Regions from separate parts of the Yersinia sp. 2541 StPb PI genome, predicted to be linked through region 3. Evidence: riboswitches for the same ligand, from Rfam matches in the RefSeq annotation. Region 3 holds a riboswitch; each other region holds the start of a gene.

Region 1 (10,793 bases), 570 kb from region 3:
GGCCATTATTGACCGTATCAGTGAACTGACTGGCTGGGAAGCGGTGGATGGGTTCAAAGAAGGTGAACCACCAGCCGAAGAGATCGCCGTGGCGATTATTGACTGTGGTGGCACCCTGCGCTGTGGCCTGTATCCGAAACGCCGTATTCCAACCGTTAATATCCATTCAACCGGTCAATCCGGGCCGATGGCGCAATACATACTGGAAGATATTTATGTTTCCGGTGTGCGTGAAAAAAATATCCATAAAGTCAGTGGAACCGATCACGCCACCGCAACGGCTGCACCAGCAGAACCGGCAACAGCAACCGCAAGCAAAGCTGGCCGTGATTACGATACCAGCAAGAAAATTACCGAACAAAGTGACGGGTTACTGGCGAAAGTCGGGATGGGGATGGGGTCTGTTGTGGCGGTATTCTTCCAGTCAGGCCGCGACACCATCGATACCGTACTGAAAACTATCCTACCGTTTATGGCCTTCGTTTCGGCGTTAATCGGCATCATTATGGCATCCGGTTTGGGCGACTTTATCGCTCACGGCTTAACACCGCTGGCCAGCAGCCCGATAGGCTTAGTGCTCTTGGCACTGATCTGCTCCTTCCCGCTGTTGTCACCGTTCTTAGGCCCAGGGGCCGTTATCGCACAAGTTATCGGCGTATTGGTTGGGGTACAAATTGGTTTGGGGAATATTCCACCGCAATTAGCCCTGCCAGCGTTATTTGCAATTAATGCCCAAGCAGCATGTGACTTTATCCCAGTAGGTCTGTCTCTGGCCGAAGCGAAACAAGATACCGTTCGTGTCGGTGTCCCTTCGGTTCTGGTTGGCCGCTTCCTTACCGGAGCGCCAACAGTATTGATTGCCTGGGCAGCATCAGCCTTTATCTATCAGTAAGCACTAAATACAAAATTATCTGTAATACATTCAACGGTTAAGGATGTACGTATGAATACTATTTATCAGACAACTATTACCAATATCGGCGACAGCGCCCGCGAGGCGCTGCTTGATGACATGCTTATCACCTTCCGCGAAGGGGCACCCAAAGATATTGAAGAGTTCTGTTTTATCCATCAGCACAGCGACACCGATGGAGAGCTACAGGCTGGCAACATTATGGAACTGGCTGATCTGCGCTATGTCATCACCGCAGTTGGCGAGGTGGCAACTCAGAACCTGCGTGAATTGGGTCATGTCACCATTCGTTTTAATGGTGATAAGCAACCTGAGTTCCCCGGTTCTATCCATGTAATAGGGCCAACACCCGATGATATTCCTATCGGTAGCTCACTGAAATTTATTCGTTAATTTATTCATTTATACCCGATGTCATTAGCATCGCAGTTAACCCTGCGACAACTTCAAGTACTAAGGGTATTAGCCGAAGTAATTGGAATTGCAAAGGAAGTAGACGAACAAATCCCGATGAGCTGACTCTCGTCAGTGATTCGGGTGAGTGAGTTCGACTAACACCGCTGCAGTTTCAAGTACCAAGGATAATTTTGGAGGTAGTTATGTCACAAGTAGCAGTAGTTATTGGCGGTGGACAAACATTGGGCGCATTCTTGTGTCATGGTCTTGCCGAAGCAGGGTATAAAGTTGCAGTTGCTGATTTAAATTCAGATAACGCACAGTTAGTCGCTGATCAGATTAATGCCGAATACGGCGCAGATAGCGCCCGTGGTTTTCAGGTTGATGCCACCAATGAAAGCAGCGTGCAGATGCTGGCAAAAGCAGTAGATCAAAGTTTCCATCAAACTAACCTGCTCGTTTACAGCGCAGGCATTGCCAAGGCCGCACCGATTACTGATTTCCCACTGGATGATTTTGACCGCTCACTACAGGTCAATCTGGTCGGTTACTTCTTATGTGCTCGTGAATTCTCTCGCCTGATGATCCGTGATGGCGTTGCCGGGCGAATTATCCAGATCAACTCCAAATCAGGTAAAGTGGGCAGTAAACACAACTCGGGTTACAGTGCTGCCAAGTTTGGTGGCGTTGGTTTGACCCAATCATTGGCTCTGGACTTGGCTGACTACGGTATCACTGTGCATTCCTTGATGTTAGGCAATCTGTTGAAATCACCGATGTTCCAATCTCTTTTACCGCAGTACGCTGCAAAGTTGGGTATTCAACCGGAAGAAGTTGAAAAATACTACACCGATAAAGTGCCACTAAAACGGGGTTGTGATTATCAGGATGTGCTTAACATGCTGTTGTTCTACGCTAGCGATAAAGCCGCCTATTGCACCGGACAATCAATTAATATTACCGGTGGTCAGGTGATGTTTTAAGTTTGATGTTGTCTGAAAAAACAGTTTGTCATCCCAGCAAGCTAAGGGGACTGTTTCTAGCGGTCTCACAGAGGCGAGGCCCAAGGATGGGCCAAGCAACGAACGCAGCTAACACTGCTGCAACGTCAAGTAAGAAGGATAAAAATATGTCTCCAACATCAGCACTGATCACTATTGTTATCATCGCCTGGGTGCTGCAAATCATGCTTGGCTGGTGGCAAATCAATCGGTTTAACCGTGCTTTTGATCGCCTGTGTCAGCACAGTAAATCAGTTGGTGTTGGCCGATCTGGTGGGCGCTTTAAGCCCCGCGTGGTAATGGCGCTGGCTTTCGATGAGAATATGCGGGTCAGTGACAGCATGATCATGCGTGGCATTAGCGTTTTCGCCCGCCCACGCCCATTACCTCAGCTTCATGGCTTACATCAGCAGGATTTAATCCCGGATGTGATCTTCCCTACGGATAAAGCATGTCAAACTGCACTATTATTAGCGATTAAACCGAAATCATGATATTTTCACAATGAAAGCTATTCTTTTTCATGTGAAAGTTATGCCTGAAAAAGAGGCAATGGAAATACTTGAGCGGGGATCGTTATGAAGCCAAAGCAGCGACAGGTTGCAATACTGGAATATCTCCAACAACACGGAAAGACGGCCGTCGATCAACTCGCCGCACATTTTTCAACCACCGGTACCACAATTCGTAAGGATTTAACCAGTCTTGAAAATGAAGGGGCGGTTATCCGTACCTACGGTGGGGTTGTATTAAATCGTGATGATATAGAACAACCCATTGACCGTAAAACTCACATTAATACCGATAAGAAAAAGCAAATTGCTCAAGCTGCCAGCAAACTGATTAAAGACGGTGATAGCCTGGTTTTTGATGCCGGTAGTACCGTGTTGCAAATGGTTCCCCACCTGACAAAGTTCAACAATATCACGGTGATGACCAACAGCCTGCATATCGTCAATGAACTGGTTGAGCTGGATAACGATCAAACTATCTTGATGCCGGGTGGCACTTACCGTAAAGGTTCAGCCTCTTTTCATGGTAGTCTGGCAGAATCTGCATTTGATAATTTTAGTTTCGATCAACTGTTTATCGGTGCAGATGGTGTCGATCTGAAAGCAGGTGTCACCACGTTTAACGAAGTTTATCATGTTAGTACGGCGATGTGCCGTGCCGCTAGCCGCATTATTTTGCTGGTCGATTCCTCCAAATTTGGCCGTAAAAGCCCAAATGTAGTGTGCCCGTTAAGTGCCGTTGATATCCTGATTACAGATAAAGGTATTAGCCCAGAATATTTGCAAGCGCTACAGGACATGGGCATTAACATCATTCTGGTTGATAAAAATGACTAATCCATTGATTACCTATGCCCGTGAAACACTGGAAATTGAACTGACAGAAGCGCATAAGCTGCTGTCACGTTTAGATGATAATTTTATCCGCGCCTGTGAGTTATTATTAGCCTGCACCGGTAAGGCTGTAGTTTCAGGGATTGGCAAATCTGGCCATATTGGTAAAAAGATTGCCGCATCACTGGCCAGCACTGGCACCCCCTCCTTCTTTGTACATCCGGCGGAAGCATTGCACGGCGATTTGGGCATGATTGGCCCTCAGGATGTGGTGATTTTTATCTCCTACTCAGGGCGCGCCAAAGAACTGGACCTGATTCTGCCCTTGTTGGCGGATAGCCAGATCCCCGTGATTGCCATCACTGGCGGCAAAGAGTCCCCGCTGGCGCTGGGTGCAGCCTGTGTATTGGATATCAGTGTCGAACACGAAGCTTGCCCGATGGGATTGGCTCCTACCTCCAGCGCGGTTAATACCCTGATGATGGGGGACGCTCTGGCAATGGCATTAATGCGCCATCGCGGTTTCGGTGCAGAAGATTTTGCCCGCTCACATCCTGGCGGCAGCTTGGGCGCAAGGCTACTTAATCGAGTCCATCACTTAATGAGAACCGGTGATCGCCTGCCGATGGTGAATGAATCCGACAGCGTAATGGAAGCCATGTTAGAACTGAGCCGTACAGGACTAGGGCTGGTGGCTGTATGTGATCCGGAGCAACGGGTTGTGGGGGTATTCACTGACGGTGATTTACGCCGCTGGCTGGTAAAAGGTGGCACCTTACAGCAACCCTTAGAAAATGCCATCACACGGCCAGGCTACCGATTACCTGAGCAATGGCGCGCAGGAGAAGCGCTGGAGGCACTGCATCAGCACCATCTCAGTGCCGCACCGGTGGTGAATCTGGATGGAAAACTGGTCGGAGCCATTAATCTGCACGACCTGCATCAAGCTGGCGTTGGTTGATATCCCTGTCATCGTTCAAGTTGTAGCTGTGTTGGTTGCATTCACGATTCAGGCCTCGCTGCTGCGAGGCCGCTGCAACCAGCATTCAAATCCGCCAGTGACATCTTCATCAATATAATCAATTAATCTAGATAAATTTACTTATTAGCGGCCTGCCTGCAATCAGTGCCAATTAGGATCTTGCTGTAACTGCTTTTTGAGCATGGCCTGGATACTGTCATTGGGACGACCGAGCCATTGATAGGTCGCGAACTCACTCGGTTTATCAAGTGCTTGTGGCTTGTCTGCCACGGAAATACGCATTCCCCATGCCTGCCATACTTGTTTTTTATCCTGACTAAACGCCACCCACATAAAGTTATTACTGCAATCATGAGGTTTACAAATTCGCCCCACCTTATATTGCTGCCCTTGCCAATTTATCACCTCATAAGGTGCTGACGTCCCCACCCCTTTGCGTGCCCAGGCGGGGAGATTCTTTTGGCTTTTCACCATTTTTTGCCAGCTATTTTTATACACCGGCTGTTGCAGCAGATCCGCCGTGGTCGGGCGGCTTTTGACAGGAGAAGTCTGGGCAACTGACGTGGCTGTGACAGTTGTGGTGGCTGGCTGCGCGAAAGCCCAGGCGCTGACACTGAGCATCACCGCAGCCACAAGACAATGGCGGGTTTTGTTACCTTTCATTATCGAAATCCTTATTATCTGATTAATCTACTCGCCGGACAGTGAGCCAGGCTCTGTGCAACGGCTTAGCGGGCGTGGTATTAGCTTGCCTGTCTATGACCATCAACCGGCGAAAAAGTTGATCCATAGCACGAATTTTCATCCTAATTCCAGTTATATCACAATCTGTATGACAGCTTGAGTTAAGCTATGAACCAGATAGCTATCAGCCGAGCCCACCCGATAAAAGGCCATGCCATGTTAACCGTTGAGTTACCCGAAGAACCCGAGAAGCTGTATTACTCTGCCGGGGATGCCCACCCGCTGGCTAAGCTTGAAACGGATAAAATTATCCAGATGGTTATCGATCTGGATGTTGCCAATTCCGACAGCGAGCATTATGTCACTGGCTGGATGGGGCTAAATAGCGTGGTGGTGGTACGTAATTACCAAAATAAGCGCGGTACAGCCAATGGTTTTGTGGTGAATAAAGGCGATCGCTATCGTCTGAGCATTCAATCCATTGAATTTCGCATTCCGAAGGCCGTGTTGTGGATGAGCTTTCGCCGTAAACCCCGCACCATGGAGTTAATCACCTACGAAACATTGGGCGAACAACCCAGCGGTATGCAGCAGTACCGTAATATCCTCGATGAAGAGTTGCTACAGCAACTCGATGCCGATTGGCGCGAATTGAATGATTATCTTGGTGCAGCCTGCTGGCAACTTGAAAATGACACCCCGCTGTGGCAACAAACCCGACAACAGATAACGCCCGAGACTATCCGTCAGTTAGTCGATGCGCCTATTTTTCGCACCAAACATCTACAGGCTGATGGGGATTACGCCGGGTTCTGGGCCGGAGAGTACTTTTTTGCCGTTCGCCAACCTAGCGCAGGCAACCCATTACCTGCGGTACAAATCTCCTGGCGTGAAGATGAAAAAGATATCGGCAGTTATCAATTTGATCTGATTAACGATGAAACAGGCGAGCCAAAACTCTCACTGTGTATCCGCCCACGCAAAGGCGCGGACAGCTATCTGCTTAACCGTTTTGATGCCCATCACTTGCAACGTGCTATCGCGATGTTTGCGATGACTCAGCGCTATTTATTGGCATAAAAATCTCTGCCATTTCAATAAATAAGGCATGCACTTCGTCATTGGAGCTACAGGTAGGCGGCAAGTGAACACATCCCGATGAGCTGACTCAAGTCAGTGATTCGGGGGGGTGAGCGCAGCTAACACCCCTGCGACTTCAACGACGAAGGATCCCCAAAGTCATTGGAGTTGCAGGTAGGCGGCAAGTGAACACATCCCGATGAGCTGACTCAAGTCAGTGATTCGGGGGGGTGAGCGCAGCTAACACCTCGGCGACTTCAAGGACGAAGGATCCCCAAAGTCATTGGAGTTGCAGGTAGGCGGCAAGTGAACACATCCCGATGAGCTGACTCAAGTCAGTGATTCGGGGGGGTGAGCGCAGCTAACACCTCGGCGACTTCAAGGACGAAGGGGATTACCACCACCGGTGAAAATGATGCACCGGCCCGACCCCCTGTCCGACTTCAAGGGTATCGGCTTGTTCTAATGCACCTTGCAGATAGTGTTTGGCGGCATTCACTGTATCTGCCCAATCGTGGAGCCGTGGCCGTAAGGCCGCCAATGCGGCCGATAAGGTGCAGCCGGTGCCGTGGGTATGGCGAGTATTTACTCTGCGGGTAACAAAACGCTGTTCGCCTTGTGCCGTAAACAGCCAATCGGGGCTATCTTCACCGCTCAAATGCCCTCCTTTCATCAATACTCCCTGACACCCCAGAGCCAACAGTGCTCGCCCCTGTTCACACATTTGTTGCTCATCGCGCGCAGGCTGGCAATTGAGTAGCGCGGCTGCTTCTGGCAGATTCGGGGTAATCAAAGCCACTCGCGGTAACAGCAGTTGACGTACTGCGTCTACGGCCTCTGGTGCCAATAATGGATCACCGCTTTTGGCGACCATAACGGTATCTAGCACCACAAATGGGATGGGATAACGTTGCAGTTGTGTGGCAACAATCTCGACAATGTCAGCATTAGCCAACATACCGATTTTCGCGCTATCGATGCGCACATCACTGAGAACAGAATCGAGTTGAGCTGCAACAAACGCCGGTTCGATGGGATAAACTGACTGCACACCACAGGTATTTTGTGCCACCAAGGCGGTGATCACACTGGTGCCGTAAGCTTGCAAAGCAGAGAAAGTTTTCAAATCAGCCTGAATACCGGCCCCACCGCTAGGGTCAGTTCCGGCAATCGTGAGTGCATTAATTCGCTTCATGAATATCTCTCCACACTCATATCAATGGGAGATCGAATAGCAGCAACAGCGAGAATAGCTAAAGAGAAAACGGCAGGTTGAACGAACATATTCCTCCTAACCGGCGGTCAAGAAGGCGGAACCCTAAGGTGCCGAGACTTCCCTACGCTGGCATAATCCAGATCAGGTAATACGGGTAATATCTCAGCCATGCCACTGTTTGTGGCAGGCACCCCGAGTCAGAATTGTTATTATCATGGGCAGGTGGTAGAAGATCAATCATGTATTGGCTCAACCAATGATCAATTTCGCGAAAGCACCCTGTTTTGGAGGTATAACCATAGGATGAGTATCAAGATTCGTCAGTATCAGGAAAGTGACCGGCCATTCCTGCGCACCTTGTATCTGGCATCACGTAAAGCAGCCTTTACCTGGCTGGACGTTGAACACTTTAGGCTGGAAGATTTTGATCGCTCAACCATTGGTGAAACTGTGCTGGTCGCCGTTGATGGCGATCAACACTTAGGTTTTGCCTCAATTTTTATGGAAGAGAGTTTCCTGCATCATCTGTTTATTGCCCCTGAACTACAACAGTCCGGTACGGGAAAAGCCTTATTGCAGGCAGCACAACAGCTATTTACCAGCCACGGCTCACTCAAATGTCTGGCAAAAAACCAGCAGGCGCTGGCGTTTTATCAAAAACAGGGGTGGGTAGCTATTGCCACCGGCATCAGTAATGATGGCGAATATACATTAATGCATTGGCATAATGAGAAGGTTAAATAAGAACAATATTGATAATATTAGTTAAAAAATAAAATTTAATATCTAACTTACTATCAAACATCGCTGCATCGTTATATGGGTTATTTTCCCCTCACAGATAAATCAGAAATAAGCACAAGGGAACTGGGTTTCCTTGTGCTTATTTTCTATTCCCCGCGCAGCGCCTTCACATCATCGGCTTTTATATTCAGTGCCGGTTGTCCGAATTGCTGTAGCAGATAATGACTCAAACTAACAACCTGCTCATCGGTTAAGGTGTTAGCAAATCCGGGCATAAAGACTTCACCGTCATTGGTTTTGCGTGACACACCGTGGAGAATCACATTAATTAGGTTATTGGGCTCGGATGCCCCGACCACCGAGTTTTTCATCAATGAAGGGTAATAACCGTCTTTCACGCCCTCACCGGTGAAACTGTGGCAACTGGCACAGTTCCCCAAATACAGGCGCGCGCCGTCAGTGTTGTTATCTGCCGTGAAAGGCATACCGCGTAAGGAATTAACACTACTTGCCGCTTGCCCCCAATCCGAACGACTCTTGGTTTCGTCATCTGGATTTAATGGCTCCAGGGTACGCAGATACACCGCCATGGCATTGAGATCACTCTCGCTCAGGTGGCGAGTACTGTTCTCAATAACTTCAGCCATCGGCCCGGCAGCTTGTGCTTTACCGTCAACATGGCCGGTGCGCAGATATTGCACCACCTGCTGCTGACTCCAGCCGCCAATACCGGCATGTGGATCAGAGGTAATATTAAACGCCGTCCAACCATTAATCTCTGCCCCCCCATAGGCTTTGCTCTCTTTCATCCCCATGGTGATATTACGCGGGGTATGGCACTCAGCGCAGTGCCCCAATGCTTCAACAAAGTAAGCACCCTGATTCCATTGTGCATCTTTAGTGTTGTCCGGCTGAAAGCGCTCCCCCTCGAAATTGACCAAATTCCAGAACCACAATCCCCAACGCTGGTTGAATGGGAAAGGCATGTCATTTTCGCGGTTAGCTTGATGCACTGCTGGCAGACTAAACAGATAGGCTTTAATGGCTTTGACGTCAGCATCCGTCAACAAGGTATATGAGGTGTAAGGGAATGCTGGGTAGAGATTCTCACCATTTTTCCCTTTCCCTTCATGTAATGCGCGCAAGAACTCTTCATCCGTCCAATTGCCAATTCCGGTCTCTTTATCGGGCGTGATGTTGGGCGAATATAGCGTGCCCATCGGCGTCTTGAAGGCAAGTCCACCGGCAAAAGGCTTACCGTCTTTGGTGGTATGGCAGGCCACACAGTCAGCGGCCTTAGTCAGGTACTCACCACGTGCAATTAGGTCAGCATCAGCACTGGCATACCCAGTTACGGCTAAACCTAATGCGATAAGCAGGAGATTCACTGAACAGCCCAAGATTTGTTTTCTCATCTTACACCTCGGCCTTTAATGTTTCAGCGATACGCAGCGAGAGTGCGGCAATCGTCAAAGTACAATTAACTGAACCGACAGTTGGCATCACACTACTACTGGCGATAAACAGGTTTTTATGGTCATGGGTGCGACAATCGCTGTCCACTACCGAGTCTTTCGGGTCACTGCCCATAATGGTGGTACCCGTAATATGATTGTTATTGGCGAAGTTATTGTTGAATTTAACCTCGGTTCCCCCCATCAACTTTGCCGCCTCGGCATAGACCTGCTGAGTGTGTACCGCACTTTTTCGCACATAATCATCCATTGCATAGTAAAACTCGGGTTTCGCAATGCCGATGGCGTCTTTCTCGCTAGCGCTGGGGATAATGCGATTTTCGACATGAGGCAAAATCTCGTGGAAGCTGTCGAATTGTACAAAACGCGCGGCCCTGTCACGGATTTTGGCCTCAAGCTGTGGCCCGAGTTGCAAATCCCCCTGTTTGAGTAATTCAATCGTGACTTGATCGGTACGTGACAAATTGGATAAATGAATTTTTTTCGCTGCAAAATCAGCACGAAATGCACCATCACGGAAGCCGATCATCGACGTCATTTCCTGCGGCCCACGCCCTGGCCACAAGGGTTCACTGGCCATAAAAGTCACCCCGGTTCCGGGGTGATCCATTAGATTGCGCCCCACCATATCGGAACTATTACCCACTCCCCGTGGATTTTTCTCATCGGTGGACATCAGCATCAGTTTCGGAATTTCAATCCCATTAGCGGCCAGTACGAAGTATTTACCCTCAGCCCGATGCTCATTGCCTTGTTCATCTTTAAACAGTGCCGCAGTAATCTGTTGTTTATCATTAACTTCTAACTTATAAACCACAGCTTTGGGGCGCACGACTGCCCCCGCCTGCTCGGCTTTTTCGACATGAGTGATACCGTTATACATGGCGCCAATCGGGCAAATAGGCATGCAGTTGTTATTACCACAACAGGTTGGCCGGCCATCATAAGGTCGACTG
Region 2 (10,793 bases), 3.7 Mb from region 3:
TCGAAGTTATCGTTCGTCAGATGTTGCGTAAAGGCACCATCGTTGATTCAGGTAGCACTGACTTCCTGGAAGGCGAGCAGGCAGAAATGTCTCGCGTTAAAATCGCTAACCGTAAGCTGGCAGCCGAAGGCAAAATCGAGGCTACGTTCACGCGTGACCTGCTGGGTATCACTAAGGCATCCTTGGCGACCGAGTCCTTCATCTCTGCGGCTTCGTTCCAAGAAACCACGCGCGTTCTTACTGAAGCGGCAGTTGCCGGTAAACGTGATGAACTGCGTGGCCTGAAAGAAAACGTAATCGTGGGCCGTCTGATCCCAGCCGGTACCGGTTACGCTTATCATCAGGATCGTGCACGCCGTAAAGCTCTGGGTGAAGTTCCCGTTGTACCGCAAGTTAGCGCGGATGAAGCAACGGCTAACCTGGCTGAATTGCTTAACGCCGGTTTTGGTAACAGCAAAGACTAATCTCTTTGTTGTTCACCAACGTAAAAACCGCTCCTTACGGGGCGGTTTTTTTTTGCTTTTTTTAGGATTTAAACGGCCGGTTTATTGCAGAGAACGCCCTAAATGGCGATCCCAATCCTTCCACACCGGCTGTAACCCCGCCTGTGTCAATGCCAGTGCTACCTGCTCCGGTGTGCGATTATCATGCGGAGCAAATTGCTCAAGTTCTGGATGATTATCTGCATACCCACCAGGCTGAGTTTTGGAACCCGCACTGACATTATTAATCGCGACCGGAATGACATTGTCGCGGAAGAAAGGTGATTCACGGGTAGATAGCGACAGTTCCACATCCGGGGCAAACAATCTAAAAGCACAGATCAATTGCAGCAGTTGCGGCTCACTCATCAGAGATGCTGGCTCGATACCGCCCGCACAAGGTCGTAGTCGTGGAAACGAAATAGAGTAGCGACTTTGCCAATAGGTCTGTTGCAGATAAAACAGATGCTCCGCCAGCATATAACAGTCCGTGCGCCAACTATTAGACAGCCCGATCAACGCACCTAGTCCGATCTTGTCGATCCCAGCCCGACCGAGACGATCTGGGGTTGCCAGTCGCCAGTGAAAATCTTGCTTGTGCCCGCGCAAGTGATGTTGCTGGTAAGTCGCTGGGTGATAGGTTTCCTGATAAACCATCACACCGTCTAATCCCAACGTTTTTAGCTCCGCATACTCTTCTTGCGCCAATGGTTGAACTTCCATCATCAGTGAACTGAATCGACTACGGATGACTGGGAAGTGACGACGAAAGTAATCCATTCCTACTTTTGCCTGATGTTCACCAGTGACCAGTAGCAGATGTTCAAAGCCTAGCGCTTTGATAGCATCACACTCACGGATGATTTCTGCTTCATCTAAGGTTTTGCGCTTGATGCGATTGCTCATCGAGAAACCACAATAAGTGCAATCATTAGCACACAGATTAGAAAGGTAGAGCGGCACATAAAAACTCACCGTGTTACCAAAACGCTGGCGGGTTAATTGTTGAGCCTTCTGCGCCATCGGTTCGAGATAAGCCAGTGCTGCGGGCGAAATCAACGCCATTAAGTCGTCGCGATTCGGTTTGACGGCATTAATGGCCCGTTCAACATCAGCGGCGGTTTTACTGTTAATACGCAGAGAAATATCATCCCAATCTAATTGTTGCCAGTGTTGGCTGAAATCTTCAGACATGATGCTCCTCCTCTAACTGGCTGAGAAAGCCAGTCAGTGGGCTGGTGGCAATGGCCTTGCCAAACTGTTGGTTGCCAAGCCCCGCCTGACGCGCCAATTCACCGGATTCAACCGCCAAACGGAAAGCATGCGCCATGTGTACGGGTGAGCGTGCCACGGCAATTGCGGTATTGACCAGCACGGCATCAGCTCCCAATTCCATTGCCTCAAGCGCATGGCTTGGCGCACCAATTCCAGCATCGACTACCACGGGCACTTTGGCCTGCTCGATAATGATTTGCAGAAAGTCGCGGGTACGTAAGCCCAAATTTGAGCCAATCGGTGCACCCAATGGCATGACGGCAGCGCAGCCTGCTTCTTCCAGCCGCTTGCACAATACCGGGTCCGCACCACAGTAAGGCAAAACAACAAATCCCTCTTTCACCAGTATTTCGGCGGCTTTCAGGGTTTCTATTGGGTCAGGCAGTAAATACTTCACATCGGGATGAATTTCCAATTTTATCCAATGGGTACCCAGCGCTTCACGCGCCAGACGGGCGGCAAATACAGCCTCTTGCGCAGTTTTGGCCCCCGAGGTATTAGGCAGCAAACGCACACCTAATTGTTGCAAGGGCGCAAGAATTGCATCGTTCCCTGCCCGTAAATCAACCCGTTTCATCGCCATAGTAATCAGTTGTGACCCCGAGGCGCGCAATGCTTCCAGCATTAGTTCCGGGGTGGAGAATTTTCCCGTACCGGTAAATAAACGTGAGGTAAAAGTGGTATCGGCGATCTTCAGCATGTCAGCCCCCGGCAATCGCTTGGAATAGCAAAATGTTATCACCCGCGTGTAACTGGCATTTTTCCCAGTCAGTGCGGGGGACGATGACCTGATTAATTGCCAGAGCCGTACCCGGCTGGTGGCGTTTGAGCTGATTGAGCAGCATTGCCGCAGTGATATTGCTCACCACTTCTAATGGCTGATCATTGAGCACAATCTGTATATAACCCGTTTTCACTGTGCACCTCCGCAGGCAGGGCAATGCTTGGCCCGAGTCAGTTGCAGGGTGCTCCAGCTCTGCTGCTTGCCATCGAATAAGCGTAATTTCCCGCTCAGTGCCGACGGCAGTCCTGCCAACATCTTGATGGCCTCCAGTGCTTGCAAGGTACCAATGACGCCGACCACCGGCCCCAATACGCCAGCAGTACGGCAGTTACGTTGTGGTAATTCTTTATCGGGATATAGACAGGCGTAGCAGCCTTGAGAATAAGGCGGCTCAATCACCAGCAATTGCCCGCTGAATCCCACGGCACTACCGCTAATTAATGGTTTTTGTGCAGTGATACAGGCTGAATTTACCTGATGGCGCGTCTCCATGTTGTCGCTGCAATCCAGCACCAAATCAGCGTTAGCTACCGCATCGGCCAATGCCGCACCTAGCAGCCGCGTATCAAATGGGACAATCTCAATCAACGGATTGAGGCTTTGCAAATGACGTTGGGCTAACCGTGCTTTACTTTGATTAGCTGAGGATGTTTGGCTGATATCTGTGGTGCGATACAGGATTTGGCGCTGTAAATTGGTCAGTTCCAGTTGGTCATCATCAGCCAGTAATAGCTTACCGACACCGGCTGCCGCCAAATAGAGCGCAGCAGGCGAACCAAGGCCGCCAAGGCCGATAATCAGCACACAGGCACTTTTCAGCTTCAACTGGCCCTCAGGGCCGATATCCTCCAGTAATAACTGGCGGCTGTAGCGCAAGAATTCGCTGTCACTCAACTCATGCTTGTTTGTCATCAGCCAGCTCCTTGCCCTCAATCAGGTGCAGTAATTGTGCTGTTGCCTGCTGCCAATCGTCACTCAGGGTAATAGCACTGACGACCGCTACACTACCGACACCCGTGGCCAGGACCGCCGGTACGCGCTCAATGCTGATGCCGCCGATGGCAACTGTCGGGTAGTCTGGCGTGTTGTCGACCATCTGCTTGAGTACCGTCAACCCTTGTGGTGATGACGGCATTTGCTTGGTTTGTGTGGGGAAGATGTGGCCCATGGCGATATAAGAGGGCCGGACAGCTTTAGCTATCGCCAGTTCCTGCTCATCATGGGTTGATACGCCCAGCCGTAATCCAGCTTGCTGAATCGCGGCCAAGTCGGCTGTTTCCAGATCTTTCTGACCCAGATGAACACCATAGGCACCATGCTTAATCGCCAGCCGCCAATAATCATTGATAAATAAGCGTGCCTGATAGCGTTTGCCTAACGCTATGGCAGCGGCAATGCCTTGTTCTACCTGCGCATCATCTAACTCTTTGATACGTAGTTGTATTGTGGTTACGCCTGCGGCAAGCAGGCGCTCTATCCAAAGTAGGCTATCGACGACGGGATAGAGACCAAGACGCTGTACCGTCGCAGGGAAACCTTTCTTTGCAGAAAATGAGGCATGATTAGACAGGTTCATTATTGGCCTCGCTCTTGAGGTTAACGGGGCTGTGATACAGCTCGCTGCCGCGAGAGCGGAACTCCGCTGACATCTGTTCCATACCTGATTGTAAAATTTCGATCGGTTGGGCTGCTGTTTCTTGTGTCGCTGCTAGCTCTTGCGCCACAGCCTGTTCTTGCGTAGCGGCATAGTCGCGGACTTCCTGAGAGATTTTCATCGAGCAGAATTTCGGCCCGCACATTGAGCAGAAGTGGGCCACTTTGCCGGACTCCTGCGGCAGGGTTTCGTCGTGATAGGCTCGTGCGGTTTCTGGATCAAGCGCCAGATTGAACTGATCTTCCCAGCGGAATTCAAAGCGCGCTTTCGACATGGCATTATCGCGGATCTGCGCACCGGGGTGGCCTTTGGCCAAATCTGCGGCATGGGCGGCGATTTTATAAGTAATAAGACCTTGTTTCACATCCTCTTTATTAGGCAGGCCAAGATGTTCTTTCGGTGTGACGTAACACAACATGGCGCAACCGAACCAACCAATCATGGCGGCCCCAATACCTGAAGTGAAATGATCATAACCCGGCGCAATATCCGTAGTTAGCGGGCCTAAGGTATAGAATGGCGCTTCATGGCAGTGTTCCAACTCTTCCGTCATATTGCGGCGAATCATCTGCATCGGCACATGACCGGGGCCTTCAATCATCACCTGCACATCATATTCCCAGGCGATTTTGGTCAATTCACCCAAGGTATGCAGCTCAGCGAACTGGGCTTCATCATTGGCATCCTGAATGGAACCAGGGCGTAGGCCATCACCCAGTGACAGTGAGACATCATAGGCCGCACAGATCTGGCAGATTTCGCGAAAATGCTGATACAGGAAGTTTTCCTGATGATGGGAAAGGCACCACTTCGCCATAATTGAACCACCACGGGAGACGATACCGGTCAAGCGTTTGGCGGTCATCGGTACATAGCGCAACAACACACCGGCATGGATAGTAAAGTAATCCACCCCTTGCTCGGCCTGCTCTAACAGTGTGTCACGGAACATTTCCCAGGTTAGGTTCTCAGCCACACCATTTACTTTTTCTAATGCCTGATAGATAGGAACGGTACCAATAGGGACCGGGCTATTGCGCAGGATCCATTCGCGGGTTTCATGGATATAGCGTCCCGTGGACAAATCCATTACGGTATCTGCACCCCAGCGGGTTGACCACACCAGTTTTTCTACTTCCTCTTCGATGGAGGAGGTCACCGCAGAGTTACCGATATTGGCATTCACTTTCACTAAAAAGTTACGACCAATAATCATCGGCTCAGATTCTGGGTGGTTTATATTGGCGGGAATGATAGCTCGGCCCGCCGCCACTTCCTGACGTACAAATTCGGCAGTGATATTTTCTGGCAGGTTAGCGCCAAAAGCCTGTCCTGGATGCTGCTGGCGTAGTACCTCACCACGAATACGTTCACGGCCCATATTTTCTCGCAGCGCGATAAACTCCATCTCTGGCGTGATGATACCCTGACGGGCGTAATGCAGTTGGGTGACGCATTTGCCTGTGATGGCTTTCTTCGGGTGTGGCAGATGCTCAAAACGCAAATGATCCAAGCCTTCGTCGGCCAAACGTTGTTGGGTGAAGCCAGAGCTGACAGAGGTCAGTGCGGCGCTATCCTGGCGTTCAGCTATCCAGCTATCGCGTAATTTGGGTAACCCGCTGTGAACATCCAGTTTGGCATTTGAGTCACCATATGGGCCGGAAGTGTCATACACCGGGATGGCTTCGTTATCTTCATAGCGTGGTGCGTCTTTGCCACCGCCAATCAGTGTCGGACTGAGCTGGATTTCGCGCATCGGTACCAGAATATCTGGCCGTGAGCCTTGTAGGTAAATACGTTGGGAGTTGGGGAAAGTGACACCTTGCAAAGTATCAATAAACTGTTGAGCTTGTTCACGTTGTTGTTTACGTGGAATAGGTTTACGTGGGCGTGATGAACTTTTAGTGGTTGTATTATTAGACATAGCAATTCCTACCAGTGTGGTTTATAGGGAAAATTGCTTGTCTGGAGCTTGGCGGGAGTAACGATGTTGGCCAGTAACCGGCAGCTACCTGTAAGGATAAAGACCGGGCCTGTAGCGATAAATTACTCTTGTTCCCTTCGCGGGTATTAACCCGATCAGGTTCCGCGGATCCCGAATTAACGGTCTCAGCCTGCGTTTGCTTTCCTAAGAAAACAGGTGCTAGGCACTCCGACAAGAAACCCCAGTATATGAGGTTGAATTAAAACTACAAGCCCGTGCTGTTCAGCGGGCTATTTTACCGGCCCTGTTTGAATAACTGGCTGGGCGGCTTGCCATGACTCGGCTGCCCATTGAATCAATTGATCTTCCAAGCGGAAACGGGCATCAAGGGCTTCGCCGATATCAGATAATGCTTGTTGAAACTCGATACAACTGTCCTGATCGATCTCAATGTTGGTATAACGATCATGGAATGTCATGATCGTTTGAGTATTATTTTTTAACGCAGGATACACTTTGGTCGTCAGCGCCATTTTTGGGCTAGACGCGCCTTCCACCTGTTTGATAATTCTGTCATAGATATGAAAATGCCCGGAAGAGAGATAATCCACTAAATTATGGCAAAAGTTCTCCAGCGCTTTTTCGTTAAGCGGGGTATGCTTTTCTTTTTGCGGCTTAATACCGATCACTGTGCAATATGAAACTAACAGTTCTTTACGCGCATGAAGCCATTGATCAATTAATTCATTACTGCCGCCAACGCGTTGAGTCAGGCTTTCTAGTCGGTTGAGCATGAACGACTCCGTGAGTAAGGAAAAGTAATAGTGGGTTACAAAAATGTAACAAGCCGGATTCTAGATTGCCAGTGAAGTCGAGGTTGTGCAACAACGATATGGAACTACAACTTACAGGTAAAGAAAGTGGCTGGTGGATTGTCAGTCATGAAAACAAATTATGGTTGCCGAAAGGGGAGTTACCACAAGGTAATGCCGCTAATTGGTCATTGCAGGGCGCAGCGGCAAGGCAAATCGGTGAATGGCAAGGGCAGGCGGTATGGTTGATCCGTCAGATGATGTCTACTGATATGGGTTCCGTGCGGCAATTACTGGATGTGGATCGCGGCTTGTTCCAATTGGCTGGGCGTGGTGTGCAACTGGCAGAGTTTTATCGTTCTCACCGTTTTTGTGGTTATTGCGGTCACCAAATGCAGGCCAGCCGTTCCGAGTGGGCTTGTCTGTGTAATCACTGCCGTGAGCGCTATTACCCACAAGTCGCCCCTTGTGTGATTGTTGCCATTCGCCGTGATGATGAAATTTTATTGGCGCAGCATGTACGGCATCGAGGCGGCATTAATACCGTATTGGCAGGCTTTGTCGAAGTGGGTGAGACTCTGGAGCAGGCGGTTTCCCGTGAAGTTTTAGAAGAAAGTAATATTCACATTAAAAATCTGCGCTACGTAACATCACAGCCTTGGCCGTTCCCCCATTCACTGATGATGGCGTTTATGGCCGAGTATGACAGTGGTGAATTGCGACATGACCCTAAAGAGCTGCTAAATGCCGGTTGGTATCGTTATGACCAATTGCCATTACTGCCGCCGCCAGGCACCGTAGCACGACGATTAATTGAAGATACCGTGGTGTTATGCCGCGAGCACCGTGAGTTGATCTAATCAGAAGGGAGTGCTGAAGCGCTAACCTCATAGCCGACGCAGTTTAAATCCCACGAGAGTGAGTCATTATCACGCCCTTAATAGCGGCGGCAGTTAGCAGGAAAGTATTATCTGACATGCTACAATATGGTCCGCTAAAAGATGGCCGCCAGATAATTAAGGGAGCTCCACCATGAATGAGTTGAAAAACGATCGCTATCTGCGAGCCTTATTGCGTCAACCGGTAGATGTAACGCCGGTATGGATGATGCGTCAGGCGGGCCGTTATTTGCCGGAATATAAAGCTACCCGCGCGGTTGCCGGGGATTTTATGTCGCTGTGCAAAAATGCGGAACTGGCTTGTGAAGTGACGATGCAGCCATTACGTCGCTATCCATTGGACGCCGCGATTCTGTTTTCAGACATTCTGACCATCCCTGATGCTATGGGGCTGGGGCTCTATTTTGAAACCGGTGAAGGCCCACGCTTCCAATCCCCGATTACTTGTCGCGCCGACGTCGAAAAGTTACCCATCCCCGACCCAGAACAGGAATTGGGTTATGTGATGAACGCGGTAAGAACCATTCGCCGTGAGCTGAAAGGTGCGGTGCCATTAATTGGTTTTTCCGGCAGCCCATGGACGCTGGCAACCTATATGGTTGAAGGTGGTAGTAGCAAAGCGTTTACCAAACTGAAGAAAATGATGTATGCCGAGCCGCAAACCCTGCATCTGCTACTGGATAAACTGGCCGATAGCGTCATCTTGTATCTCAATGCGCAAATCAAAGCTGGCGCTCAATCTGTGATGGTGTTTGATACTTGGGGCGGGGTACTGACAGGGCGTGATTATCTTGAATTCTCCTTGAACTACATGCATAAAATCGTCGATGGCCTGATCCGCGAAAACGACGGGCGTCGGGTGCCGGTGACCTTGTTCACCAAAGGTGGCGGGCAATGGCTGGAAGCAATGGCTGCTACCGGTTGTGATGCATTAGGGTTGGATTGGACCACGGATATCGGCGATGCGCGCCGTCGGGTGGGTGATAAGGTCGCTCTGCAAGGCAATATGGACCCCTCTGTGCTATACGCACCACCTGCCCGTATTGAGCAGGAAGTGAGTACTATTCTCGCAAGTTTTGGCCAGGGTGAAGGGCATGTGTTTAATCTGGGGCACGGCATTCATCAGGATGTCCCGCCAGAACATGCAGGGGCTTTTGTTGATGCAGTGCATACATTATCAAAGCCTTATCATCAAAACTAATCGCTTATACCCAAAGTCATTGGGGCGGCAGGTAACCGTACTGTAGCTTCAAGCTCGAGGGAGGTTGGCCGATGATAGATACCAAAGCGTTACGGGCAGAACAGTTACAACGAGCATCTGAAATTATTCTTCACGATGATTTTGATAGTGGGTCAGTGCACTTTATTGCCGGTGCGGATGTTGGTTTTGAGCAGCAGGGGGAGATTACCCGTGCTGCTATCGCGATTTTGCGTTATCCCTCGCTAGAACTGGTGGAATATCAGGTTGCCCGCGTGGCAACTTCACTGCCGTATATCCCCGGTTTACTCTCTTTCCGTGAATATCCTGCATTATTAGCCGCCTGGGGGCAGTTGCAGCAACGGCCTCAACTGGTGTTTGTTGATGGGCAAGGTATCGCACATCCGCGTCGTTTAGGCGTTGCCAGCCATTTTGGGCTGTTGGTTGATGTCCCGACCATTGGTGTCGCCAAAAGTCGCCTGTGTGGGCACTCTCTGCCGCTAGAGAGCGATAACGGCGCATTACAACCACTCATTGATGGTGATGAGCAACTTGGCTGGGTGTGGCGTAGCAAAGTCCGTTGCAATCCACTGTTTATCTCGCCCGGTCATCGGGTCAGTGTTAGCAGTGCTTTGGCGTGGGTACAGGCTTGCATGGCGGGCTACCGTTTGCCTGAGCCAACCCGTTGGGCTGATGCTATCGCCTCAAACCGCCCGCAATTTCAGCGTTGGGTGCGGAAAAATCCTGATTTACTTGGCAACCATAGGGATATGATTTAATTTCGGGTACACTGCCGCGCAGATAATGAATAATGAGAACTTATAATGATACGTAATCCGATTCATCTACGTCTCGAGAAGCTGGAAAGTTGGCAACACCTGACTTTCATGGCTTGCTTATGCGAGCGGATGTATCCCAACTATCAGCAATTTTGTCTGGAAACTGAATTTGGCGACCCGGCTGTTTACCGGCGCATTCTGGACCTGATCTGGGAAACTTTGGTCGTAAAAGACGCAAAAGTTAACTTTGATAGCCAGTTAGAGAAGCTGGAAGAGGCAATTCCTTCAGCCGATGACTATGCTATCTACGGTGTTTATCCTGCCATCGATGCCTGTATTGCATTGGGCGAGGCCATCCATTCGCGTTTGAGTGGTGAAACACTGGAACATGCTGTCGCTATCAGCGAAGCATCAATTCGTACCGTTGCAATGTTGGAAATGACGTTGGCCGGTAAAGAAATGACCGATGAAGAACTGAAAATTTTGCCTGCGATTGAAGAAGAATGGGATATCCAATGGGAGATTTTCCGTCTGTTAGCTGACTGTGAAGAGCGCGACTTAGATCTGATAAAAGGGCTACGATCTGACCTGCGGGAAGCGGCTGTTAGCAACATTGGCATAAATTTAACGCAATAAGGCAAGAAAACGTGATTTAACGCCTGATTTGTCACGTCTTAAGGCTTCACATCTGCCCCCTGTCTGTTCTACATTTGGGGGGCGAAAAAAAGTGGCTATCGGTGCGTGTATGCAGGAGAGTGCTGTCCATCGGCATATCCGTCGCACTCGATGCTTTGCAAACGATAAACACACTGTAAGGATAACTTATGAATAAGACTCAACTGATTGACGTAATCGCGGACAAAGCGGACCTTTCTAAAGCACAAGCTAAAGCTGCTTTGGAATCCACACTGGCTGCAATTACCGAATCTCTGAAAGACGGTGATCCAGTACAATTGGTTGGTTTTGGTACTTTCAAGGTAAACCAT
Region 3 (10,793 bases):
AAATACCCCCATATGTTTGCAGCTTCCACCCTGATGATTATCAATAAAATCGATCTGCTGCCCTATCTGGATTTTGATATTGAACAGTGCATTGCCTATGCCCGTCAGGTGAATCCTGATATTCAGGTGATTGCGCTGTCTGCCAGTAGCGGAGAGGGGATGGATTTGTGGCTGGAATGGCTGGAGACACAGCGATGTGCATAGGCGTTCCCGGCAAAATTGTGGCGGTGGGTGAAGACATTCACCAACTGGCATGGGTGGAAGTGAGCGGAGTGAAGCGTGAAATCAATATCGCACTGGTATGCGACGATACCCCGGCGGCATTGCTAGGTCAGTGGGTGTTGGTGCATGTTGGGTTTGCCATGAGCCTGCTTGACGAAGAAGAGGCACAACAGACACTGGCCGCGCTGGAACATATGCAGGCAGTTGGGCTGGATTGGGATGCCAGCGCTGCAAGCGAGGCACGCGATGCGTTACGTTGATGAGTTTCGTGATCCCGCATTAGTGAGCGCATTATTGCAACGGATCGAACAGTTATTGCCGCAGATCGCGGATCAACAGCGCTTGCCACTACAAATTATGGAAGTCTGCGGTGGGCACACTCATGCGATCTTCAAATTCGGCCTTGATCAACTGCTGCCTGAGGGGTTGGAGTTTGTCCATGGACCGGGCTGCCCGGTGTGTGTGTTGCCGATGGGCCGCATTGATAGCTGTTTGGAAATCGCCACGCATCCTGAGGTGATTTTTTGCACTTACGGTGATGCGATGCGTGTGCCAGGGCGCAATGGTTCGATGCTGGATGCCAAACGGCGCGGCGCGGATATTCGCGTGGTCTATTCGCCGTTGGATGCACTGACGCTGGCACAGCATAATCCTGATCGCCAAGTGGTGTTTTTTGGCCTCGGCTTTGAAACCACCATGCCTGCCAGTGCCTTAACCCTGCAACAAGCCAAACGGCTCGGGTTGACCAATTTCACTGTGTTCTGCCAGCACATCACCATCATTCCTACCTTGCGTAGCTTGCTGCAACAACCGGATGTGCGTATCGACGCTTTTCTGGCTCCCGGTCATGTCAGTATGGTGATTGGCACCACGCCCTATGGCTTTATTTGCGACCAATTCCACAAGCCATTGGTGGTTACCGGTTTTGAGCCGCTGGATATCTTGCAGGGGCTAGTAATGCTGCTTGAACAGATGGTCAGCGGGCGTTGTGTGGTAGAGAACCAGTATCGGCGTATCGTGCCGGACAGCGGCAACTTACTGGCACAACAGGCAATGACAGAGGTTTTTGTTGCTAAAGCCAGCAGCGAATGGCGTGGTTTGGGGGAAATCGCGGATTCCGGCGTACAACTCAGCCCTGACTATACCGAATTTGATGCCGAATTACGTTTCAAACCACAGCAGCAGCAGGTGGCAGACTCTCCACGATCTCGCTGTGGTGATGTGCTGACTGGGCGTTGCAAGCCTGATCAATGCTCACTGTTCGGCGGTGAGTGTACGCCAGACAATGCCTTTGGCGCGCTGATGGTGTCATCCGAAGGGGCCTGCGCCGCTTATTATCAGTATCGATAACCCTTGGTACTTGAAGCTGCTGAGGGGAGCTGCGTTCGCTTGCAGCGCCTACCTGCAACTCCAATGACTTTGGGTTATTAATAAGGTCACAACTAAATGAATAAGAAAGAGATTACTCTGGCCCACGGCAGCGGTGGCCGGGCAATGCAGAGCTTGATCGAATCACTGTTTCTGGCGGAGTTTTCCAATCCGGCGCTGAATGAACGGGAAGATCAGGCGCGTATCGCGCTGACGGATCTAACCGTACAGGGCGATCGGCTGGCGGTATCCACCGACAGCTATGTCATTGATCCGATCTTTTTCCCCGGCGGCGATATCGGCAAGTTGGCCGTGTGCGGCACAGCAAATGATGTGGCGGTCAGTGGCGCAACGCCACGCTATCTCTCCTGCGGTTTTATTCTGGAAGAAGGTTTGCCGATGGATGTTCTCACGCGCATTGTGCAATCAATGGCGGCTACCGCGCGGCAGGCGGGGATTCAGATAGTTACAGGTGATACCAAAGTCGTGCAGCGTGGCGCGGCGGATAAGATCTTTATCAATACCACCGGCATAGGCGTGATCCCCGCAGATATTCACTGGGGAACCGCGATGATCCGTGCTGGTGATCGGATCGTTGTCAGTGGCACTTTAGGTGATCATGGCGCGACCATTCTGAACCTGCGTGAAGGGCTGGGGCTGGAAGCAGAGCTGGTGAGCGATTGTGCACTATTGGCACCGTTGATCGCTCCGCTGCGATCTATTCCCGGAGTGCGGGCGTTACGTGATGCTACCCGTGGCGGCGTGACGGCGATCCTACATGAATTTGCGGCCGCCAGCGGTTGCGGCATGGAGATCAACGAATCAGATCTCCCCCTGAAACCGGCGGTGCGGGGTATTTGCGAATTGCTGGGGCTGGATGCACTCAACTTTGCCAACGAAGGTAAGCTGGTGCTGGTGGTGTCACCAGAGGCACAAGAAGTGGTATTAACAGCGCTCCATAACCATCCACTCGGCCAGGATGCCGCCGTTATCGGGCAGGTGACTGAGAATAAACAAGTGCGCTTATGCGGTGCGTATGGTGTTTCGCGTAGATTGGATTTGCCTCTGGATGAGCCATTGCCCCGTATTTGCTGATCCCATTCGTCCTTGAAGCCGCAGGGGTGTTAGCTGCGTTCGCTCACCCGAATCACTGACTGATGTCAGCTCATTGGGATTTGCTTACTTGCTGCCTACCTGTAACTCCAATGACTTTTGGGAACCCATTCGCACTTGAAGTGACAGGCGATTAACTATTTGATAAGTGGGGAAATGTGCCGAATGGGTCGTAACGGCGTGAGCCGTCGAAGCGCCCATCGGTGCAGTCGCCCCGCAATCTCCGAGCTATAAAACAGGTTGCTGGCAGCCTTGTGAAGGAGTTTCTGTGGATAAAAATGGCCTCTGCCTGCGGGTAAAAGGTAAGGTGCAAGGCGTGGGGTTCCGCCCTTATATCTGGCAGCTTGCCCACCGCTTTGCGCTAAGGGGCGATGTCAGTAACGACAGTGCGGGCGTGACGATTCACTTGTGGCAATCACCGGCGCTGGCGGATTTCTTACAGGCACTGCCGCGTCATTGCCCGCCATTGGCACAAATTGATAGTGTCACCACCTCGCCCTACCATTGGGCGCAGCCGCCACTGGATTTTGTGATTCATCACAGCGGTGCCGGGCAGATGGATACGCAAATTGTACCGGATGCTGCAACCTGCGACGCCTGTTTGGCTGAAATGAACCATCCTGCCAATCGTCGCTACCGCTACCCGTTTATCAACTGCACCCATTGTGGCCCACGTTTTACTATTATTCACCGCATGCCCTATGACCGGCCTTATACCGCCATGCGCGAATTCCCACTATGTGCCGCCTGTCAGGCAGAATATGACCATCCGGCCGATCGCCGTTTTCACGCCCAACCCAATGCCTGTGCCGATTGTGGCCCGCAATTGTGGCTAACGGGGCGAGAGGGACAATCGATTGCGCACAACTTTGCGGCGCTAGAGCAAGCCGCAACCGCCCTGTTGGCAGGAGATATTGTTGCCGTCAAAGGGCTGGGAGGATTCCATCTGGCGGTAGATGCCACCAATGCTGCTGCGGTGGCCCGTTTACGGCAGCGCAAGCAACGGCCTTCCAAGCCGCTGGCGGTGATGTTACCGCACGCCGACTGGTTATCACGCTGCGTGCAAAGTAACGATAGCGCCGCGTTATTACGCGTGTTATGTAGCCCTGCGGCTCCGATTGTGTTGGTTTCGTCGCGGGCTGATAGCCCGCTGTGTACGGCGCTGGCACCGGGCTTACCTGAAATTGGCGTGATGCTACCCGCCAATCCGTTACAACATTTGCTGCTGCAACAGGTCGGACGGCCTCTGGTGATGACCTCCGGTAATGGCCGTGGTAAACCCCCGGCATTGAGTAATGAGCAGGCGCTAGGTGCCCTGAGAGATATTGCTGACCACTGGTTATTGCACGATAGGCAAATTGTGCAGCGGGCCGATGACTCATTAGTGCGACTCACCGGCAGCAGTGCTGAAATGCTACGCCGAGCCAGAGGGTATGTGCCAGATGCTTTCGAGTTACCTCCGGGATTTAGCCAGCAGCCAGCAGTTCTGGCGCTGGGTGCGGATATGAAAAACACGTTTTGCCTGCTGCGTGATGGTAATGCAGTGTTGAGTCAACATCTGGGGGATCTGGAAGACCGCGATATCGCACAGCAACAGCAGCAGTTAGTGGCGCTGTTTTGTGATATTTACCATTTCACACCACAGGTGATAGCGGTGGATGCTCACCCCGGATACGTCAGCCACCAATTAGGGAAAACCCTGGCAGCACAGTGGAATATCCCTTGTGTTGACGTGCTACATCATCATGCCCATCTGGTGGCTTGTCTGGCAGAGCATGGCTGGCCTCGCGAGGGTGGGGCGGTGATTGGTGTGGCATTGGATGGGCTGGGTTATGGCGCTGATGGTCAATTGTGGGGCGGTGAATGCCTACGAGTAGATTATACGAGCTGTGAATATATTGGTGGCTTGCCCGCAGTGGCACTACCCGGTGGCGATCTGGCCTCGCGTCAACCGTGGCGTAACCTGCTGGCCCAGTTACAGCGCTATGTCCCCAATTGGCAACATTTGCCTGAGAGTGCGGTGATTCCTCAGCCGGAGGGTAGGGTATTGGCGCGGGCGATTGAGCGGGGGATTAATGCGCCGTTGGCCTCTTCAACTGGGCGCTTATTTGATGCAGTAGCGGCTGCACTCAATCTTGCCCCGCTATCGATAAGTTGGGAGGGCGAAGCCGCCTGCCAGTTGGAAGCACTGGCGCGACAAAGTGCGGTTTCAGTGCCGCCAGTGACGATGCCGCTGTGCGATAACCAACTGGACTTAGCCACTTTCTGGCAGCAATGGTTGGCTTATAATGCCACTCCGGCGGAGCGGGCCTATGCGTTCCATTTTGCTCTGGCCCAGGGATTTGCTACTTTGGCGCGGCAGGCGGCCCAGTATTATCGTATTGATACTATTGTCTTTTCAGGTGGGGTGCTACATAACCGGTTACTGCGTGAGTTACTTAGCGCACAACTGCATGATTTCCAACTGTTGCTGCCCCAGCGTCTGCCTGCCGGTGATGGTGGGCTGGCTCTAGGGCAAGCACTGATTGCCGCTGCGTCAAAATGCCATAAGTGATGATTATGGCTAATGGTGTTTGATTACCGCTAATTGTGTTAATAATAAAGCTCGTTGACTCGGGGTGCCTGCCGCTAAATGCGTAATGGCTGAGATTTTACCCGTATTACCTGATCTGGATTATACCAGCGGAGGGAAGTCGCGGTATCGTTGTTGAGTCCATAAACAACGGTCCCCCTTCTTGTTCGCCGGTGGGGGATATCATGAATACTATTCGCTCTGACTTTTCAATCGCTCCTCTCCCGTACCCTGATGCACTGGCGGCGGCCTGTTTGCAACAATTCCAAACTACACCGCCATTAGTCCATTGCCTGACTAATGAGGTAGTACAGTCCTTCACTGCCAATGTGTTACTGGCATTAGGGGCTTTTCCTGCCATGGTGGTTGAAGCTGAAGAGGCCGCACAATTTAGTACAATGGCGAACAGTTTACTTATCAATATCGGCACGTTACACCGCGCTCAGGCCGAATCCATGCTGGCGGCAATCCAGGCGGCAAATCAATCCTCTACCCCTTGGGTGCTGGACCCCGTTGCGGTCGGCGGGCTTGTCTATCGTACTGATTTTGCCCATCAATTATTAGCGCTAAAACCGGCGGCAATACGGGGTAACGCCTCGGAAATCATGGCATTAAGCGGTATGGCGACTATGGGGCGTGGGGTGGATAGTGTCGATTCTTCGGTGAGTGCACTGCCTGCTGCTCGCCAATTGGCACTACAGGTGCAGACTGTGGTTGCGGTTACCGGTGAGGTGGATTATATCACCGACGGCCTGCGTGATTTTGCCGTGACCGGTGGCGATAAGCTGATGACCCGGGTAGTGGGGACGGGGTGCGCACTTTCTGCCGTGGTAGCGGCATTTTGCGCACTGGAAGGCGACCGTTTACATCATGTGGCAACGGCTTGCCGGGTGATGTCACAAGTCGGCGGGCAGGTATCTCAGCAGGTGGCAGGCCCTGGTAGCTTTATTCCAGCTTTTCTAGATGGCCTTTATCAACTGAAAATAAGCGATCTGGTATAGCCTCTCCCCGGTTAACCTCTTAAAAATAGCGTTACCGCTCAGCCCTATCGCCTTGAGCGCCAGCGGCTGAACGGCCCTCAGTCATAATGTGTATTACGGATAAGAACTAATAAATCATCCAGTTTCATTGGCTTACCCAAGAAATAACCCTGAACTTCATCACACATCAGAGTCTGTAACTGCCCGAGCTGCTCGGCGGTTTCTACCCCTTCGGCGGTCACCGTCATGGACAGCGCATGGCCGAGGTTAATGATTCCTTCGACAATTGATTGGCCTTCATGTGACTCGGCCAGTTCATCGGTAAAGCTCTTATCAATTTTCAATCCATCGAACGGGAAGCGGCGCAGATAATTCAGTGAGGAATATCCAGTACCAAAGTCATCCATCGATAAGCGCACACCCAGGGTTTTCAATGCTGTCATGGTTTTAAAGGCACCATCGGCATCTTCAATCATTATCCGCTCGGTGATTTCCAGCTCCAATCGATGGCTAGGTAGCCCAGTGAGCAGCAGGACTTGGCGCACTCGTTCTATCAGGCGCTGGTTCCTGAATTCAACCGCAGAAATATTAACGGAAACAATCAGTGACGAGGGCCATGTCGATGCATCCTGACATGCCTGTAGCATGGTCCAGTCGCTAATTGAGGTGATAAGCCCCGTCTCTTCGGCCAGCGCAATAAATTGATCCGGCATCAGCAGCCCCAAAATCGGGTGGTTCCAGCGCACCAAGGCTTCAGCACCCGTCAGTTGTGTTCCCTCAATACGGTAGCGTGGCTGGTAATAAAGGTTAAATTCGTTGTGCTTAACGGCCTGACGTAAAAAACGCTCTAGCTCACTGCGTTGCATCAGGCGCTCATTCATTTCACTGGAGTAGAAGCTCCAACGGTTACGGCCACTGTTTTTAGCTTCATACATGGCAATATCTGCAAATCGTAATAGCTCTTCGGCTTGCATTGAGTCTTGAGGTGCCAGTGCAATACCAATGCTGGCCCCGATATAAATATCCTGATCATTTATCACGTAAGGACTTTCGATTCGGGTGATAACGCGCGTACAAAGCTGTTCAATTTCTTTGCGTGACGCAAGACCTGTGATAATTAGAACAAATTCATCTCCCCCCTGACGCGCGACTAAATCTTGATCACGCAAACAACTTCTTAGGCGTTCAGATACCTGATGCAGTACCAGATCACCGGTAACATGACCAAAAGTGTCGTTAACAGGTTTAAACTTATCCAAGTCAACATTGAGGATAACCAGCGGGTGGGGGGCCGCAGCTAAATGGCGTAACTTATTTTCCAGGAATTCTTTCATTCGCAGACGGTTGGGTAAACCGGTCAATGCATCATGTAGAGAGAGGTGCTGAATCCGTTCCTGTGCTTCTATTTCACGGGTGATATCCGATGCGGTGCCACGGAACCCAATGGTTTCGTTGTTTTGGATGATAGGTTTGGCATAAATACGGCAAATGCGTTTATCGCCTTTGGCGGAGAAATAAGTGCATTGCAACTCATTGCGAGATTCAGTCAGATGGGTGTGCTGTAACCAAGAGCGCAGCGGGATAATATCGCAATTTAACAGTGAATCAAGATTACGCCCCAGCCAGCGCTCCACACTTAATCCGGTAATGGTCAAAAACCGTTGCGACAGGTAGGTGATGCGTAAATCGGCATCGGTTTCCCATAACCAGTCGGTAGCAGCTTCGGCGACATGACGAAAGCGTTCTTCGCTGGCGATTAAAGCAGATTTGTTTTCATCCGCTACCCGTGCTTCTGACATCGCCCGCCGCAGAACTAACCAGCCGGTCAGCCCAAGAATCAATGCAACCAGCGTCAGTAGTGGGAGTAATATGTTGAGCAGTTGCGCGCCGGGCATATCCTGATTCCAATGCAGCGTCAATGCGCTGTTATCACTGGCAGATAATAGAACTGACGGGCTGGATGCCGCGTCTTTTTCATCCTCAGGGGTACGCAGTTGATGAATACCATAATCTTCGCCCAAGGTATTTAGCTCGGGCTGTGTCAGTAAATCGATAAACACCAGAACAGAGGGTGCTCCAGCCACTGTTTTAACGCGTGGATCACTACCAGTAGTTAAGGCCGCAGCCGCAACAATGGCCGGTTGCCCAGCCACGTCGATGGTTTCAGTTGCAATATATTGTTTGTCTGCCCGCGCTCGGGCGGCGTCAATCAACGGGGTTATATCTTTGTTGAGCCAATCGGGCAGGCTAATATCTTTCAGTTGCCCATTGATGACCGAATAACGGGTTTTTCCTAGCCCATCAACAACAAACACTCCCTCATAATTAAAGTCGCTATACAGTGACGGCCCCAGATTTTGGCTGACAAAAGCCCAGTCAGGATCGACTTTTACATGCAAATGTTCATAAGCATCACCCCAGAAAGCATTATCTTTTATTCGGGTTTTTATTGAGTCTTGCCGCATTTTCCAGGCTTTTTCTACCAGAAAACGACTTTGAGATGTCGCTCGTTCATTTAATTGCGAGGCGATATAGATAATGCCTACCGCTGCAATAATGATGGTTGCCCCAACCAGCAAGGCCATGGCCTGTAAAGTTTGTTTTGCAAAGAAAACATTATCTCCTTTTGCCCGTGATGGTGATTCTGGCTGGCTGGAGTCCGTCATAGTGAGTTCCCTTGGCACTTACAAAATTTAGGCTGATCCTAAATAGGATAAAACATCCATTTAATCAGCAGGAAGTGAAGACTCAGAAGAAATATAAACTAACATGAATATAATCTTAGTCTCTTATCATTATAGGTGTAATACGTTACCTTCTCTTTGGCCCGCAAAAGGTTGCGCGCTCTTTATGAAATTATCACTTTTTGCCGAGAGTAAGGAATGACCATGGTTACACTGAATTTGGTTTGGTCCACGCTAATCAATTACGTGCCACGAATCCTACGGACTCGGCTGAATTTGCTCTTGCTGTTGAGTCTTGTGACACATCAGGTTTTTGCAGCAGCACCGCTGCCTGCGGTTACTGTTTCGGTCGTAACCTCAATCACACCGGATACTGCGTTACAGTATTTGGGGCGCGTGGAGGCGATTCAGTCGGTGGATGTGACGACCCGCACCGAAGGGTTTATTGCTGCGCGGTTGTTTACCGAAGGGCAGATGGTCAAGCAGGGCTCTCTATTGTATGAAATTGATCCCGCGTTGCATCAGGCCGCAGTAACGCAGGCCCAGGCGCAGTTAGACAGTGCGACTGCCAGTGCTAATCATGCTCAGGTGAACCTCACCCGCTTACAGCGTTTGGGAAGTAATCGCTCGGTCAGCCAGGCGGAAGTTGACGAAGCACAAGCGCAGCGCGATATCAGCCGCGCGGCGGTAGCTCAGGCGCAGGCGAACCTGCAAATCCAGCAATTACAGCTCAGTTTTACCCGTATTTACGCGCCGATAACCGGTCAGATTGGTCACAGCCGTTTTAATGTCGGTAGCCTAATTAATCCTGCCAGCGGCACGTTGGTCAATATTGTCCAACTTGATCCGATTCGGGTAGCTATCGCAGTGAATGAACGAGATTACATTACAGCAACCTATCAGTTGTCGGTTACAGGTCCCTCTGCGGACAGCAGCACATTGCCGTTTGGCAACTTTACTCCTCGTATTCAACTGGCGAATGGTAAGCAGTACCCGGAACGCGGCGTTTTTGAGTCCGTTGATAATCAAATTGATAAACAGACCGGTACCGTTACCCTGCGTACCCGTTTTGCCAATCCACGGCATTTATTACTGCCCGGTGGGGTGGTGAATGTGTCGCTGGCAGCAGAAATGGCAAAACCGGTTACTGTCATACCGATTGCCGCATTGCAGCAGAATAAGCAGGGACACTTTGTTTTGGTGGTGAACGATAAAGATCAGGTCGATGTGCGGCAAGTGACGTTGGGTGAGCAGTTTGAACAACAATATGAAGTGACTGACGGGCTGAAAGTGGGCGAACGAGTGATTGTGGCAGGGCTACAACATGTCCGGCCAGGGATGACGGTTAGCGCCAGCGTTGCTACACCACTGACAGTAAATTAAGGGGAAGGCCAGATGCTGCATTTCTTTATCCGTCGGCCCAAGTTTGCCATTGTTATTGCACTGGTGATAACCATTGTTGGCTGGGTGTCGTTGTATGTGATTCCGGTGGAACAATATCCTGATATTACGCCACCGGTGGTTTCCGTGAGTGCCGTCTACCCCGGAGCCAGTGCCCGCGATGTTGCACAAGCCGTGGCCTCACCACTGGAAGCGCAGGTCAACGGTGTCAGCAATATGCTGTATATGGAATCGACCAGTGCTAATAACGGCAGTTATCAGTTAAGTATTACCTTTGCCAGTGGTACCGACCCCGATATGGCGGCGGTTGAGGTGCAAAACCGCATTTCTCAGGTGAGTGCTCAGCTGCCGGCGGAGGTGAATGAAAACGGTATTTCCGTGCGCAAACGGGCCTCTAACTTGTTGCTGGGAGTCAGTGTTTTTTCACCGAAACAAACCCATGATGCGCTGTTT

The links. Region 3 has a riboswitch for thiamine pyrophosphate ahead of thiM (hydroxyethylthiazole kinase). Riboswitches for the same ligand answer to the same signal wherever they lie in the genome.
Region 1: linked by a shared signal. The riboswitch ahead of thiD (bifunctional hydroxymethylpyrimidine kinase/phosphomethylpyrimidine kinase) and the one ahead of thiM (hydroxyethylthiazole kinase) in region 3 are both predicted to bind thiamine pyrophosphate.
Region 2: linked by a shared signal. The riboswitch ahead of thiC (phosphomethylpyrimidine synthase ThiC) and the one ahead of thiM (hydroxyethylthiazole kinase) in region 3 are both predicted to bind thiamine pyrophosphate.

What each region holds. Positions count from the first base shown of each region.
Region 1 covers NZ_JAZGQB010000001.1:1,236,380-1,247,172, reverse strand. Annotated here, with positions in the region: gene srlE (PTS glucitol/sorbitol transporter subunit IIB) at 1-892, shown strand, start outside; gene srlB (PTS glucitol/sorbitol transporter subunit IIA) at 944-1,306, shown strand; gene srlD (sorbitol-6-phosphate dehydrogenase) at 1,513-2,292, shown strand; gene gutM (transcriptional regulator GutM) at 2,439-2,804, shown strand; gene srlR (glucitol operon DNA-binding transcriptional repressor SrlR) at 2,889-3,659, shown strand; gene gutQ (arabinose-5-phosphate isomerase GutQ) at 3,652-4,617, shown strand; gene V1953_RS05465 (inhibitor of vertebrate lysozyme family protein) at 4,780-5,301, opposite strand; gene V1953_RS05460 (hypothetical protein) at 5,539-6,402, shown strand; gene thiD (bifunctional hydroxymethylpyrimidine kinase/phosphomethylpyrimidine kinase) at 6,797-7,597, opposite strand; TPP riboswitch at 7,720-7,823, opposite strand; gene V1953_RS05450 (GNAT family N-acetyltransferase) at 7,922-8,362, shown strand; gene V1953_RS05445 (c-type cytochrome) at 8,509-9,777, opposite strand; gene V1953_RS05440 (GMC family oxidoreductase) at 9,779-10,793, opposite strand, start outside.
Region 2 covers NZ_JAZGQB010000001.1:4,379,414-4,390,206, reverse strand. Annotated here, with positions in the region: gene rpoC (DNA-directed RNA polymerase subunit beta') at 1-464, shown strand, start outside; gene thiH (2-iminoacetate synthase ThiH) at 546-1,676, opposite strand; gene V1953_RS19695 (thiazole synthase) at 1,669-2,457, opposite strand; gene thiS (sulfur carrier protein ThiS) at 2,459-2,674, opposite strand; gene V1953_RS19685 (HesA/MoeB/ThiF family protein) at 2,671-3,453, opposite strand; gene thiE (thiamine phosphate synthase) at 3,437-4,117, opposite strand; gene thiC (phosphomethylpyrimidine synthase ThiC) at 4,104-6,119, opposite strand; TPP riboswitch at 6,235-6,360, opposite strand; gene rsd (sigma D regulator) at 6,410-6,913, opposite strand; gene nudC (NAD(+) diphosphatase) at 7,012-7,791, shown strand; gene hemE (uroporphyrinogen decarboxylase) at 7,964-9,031, shown strand; gene nfi (deoxyribonuclease V) at 9,103-9,807, shown strand; gene V1953_RS19650 (YjaG family protein) at 9,853-10,443, shown strand; gene hupA (nucleoid-associated protein HU-alpha) at 10,632-10,793, shown strand, end outside.
Region 3 covers NZ_JAZGQB010000001.1:662,408-673,200, forward strand. Annotated here, with positions in the region: gene hypB (hydrogenase nickel incorporation protein HypB) at 1-204, shown strand, start outside; gene hybG (hydrogenase maturation factor HybG) at 195-482, shown strand; gene hypD (hydrogenase formation protein HypD) at 469-1,572, shown strand; gene hypE (hydrogenase expression/formation protein HypE) at 1,669-2,685, shown strand; gene hypF (carbamoyltransferase HypF) at 2,972-5,257, shown strand; TPP riboswitch at 5,308-5,411, shown strand; gene thiM (hydroxyethylthiazole kinase) at 5,461-6,276, shown strand; gene V1953_RS02940 (bifunctional diguanylate cyclase/phosphodiesterase) at 6,354-8,921, opposite strand; gene V1953_RS02945 (efflux RND transporter periplasmic adaptor subunit) at 9,144-10,322, shown strand; gene V1953_RS02950 (efflux RND transporter permease subunit) at 10,335-10,793, shown strand, end outside.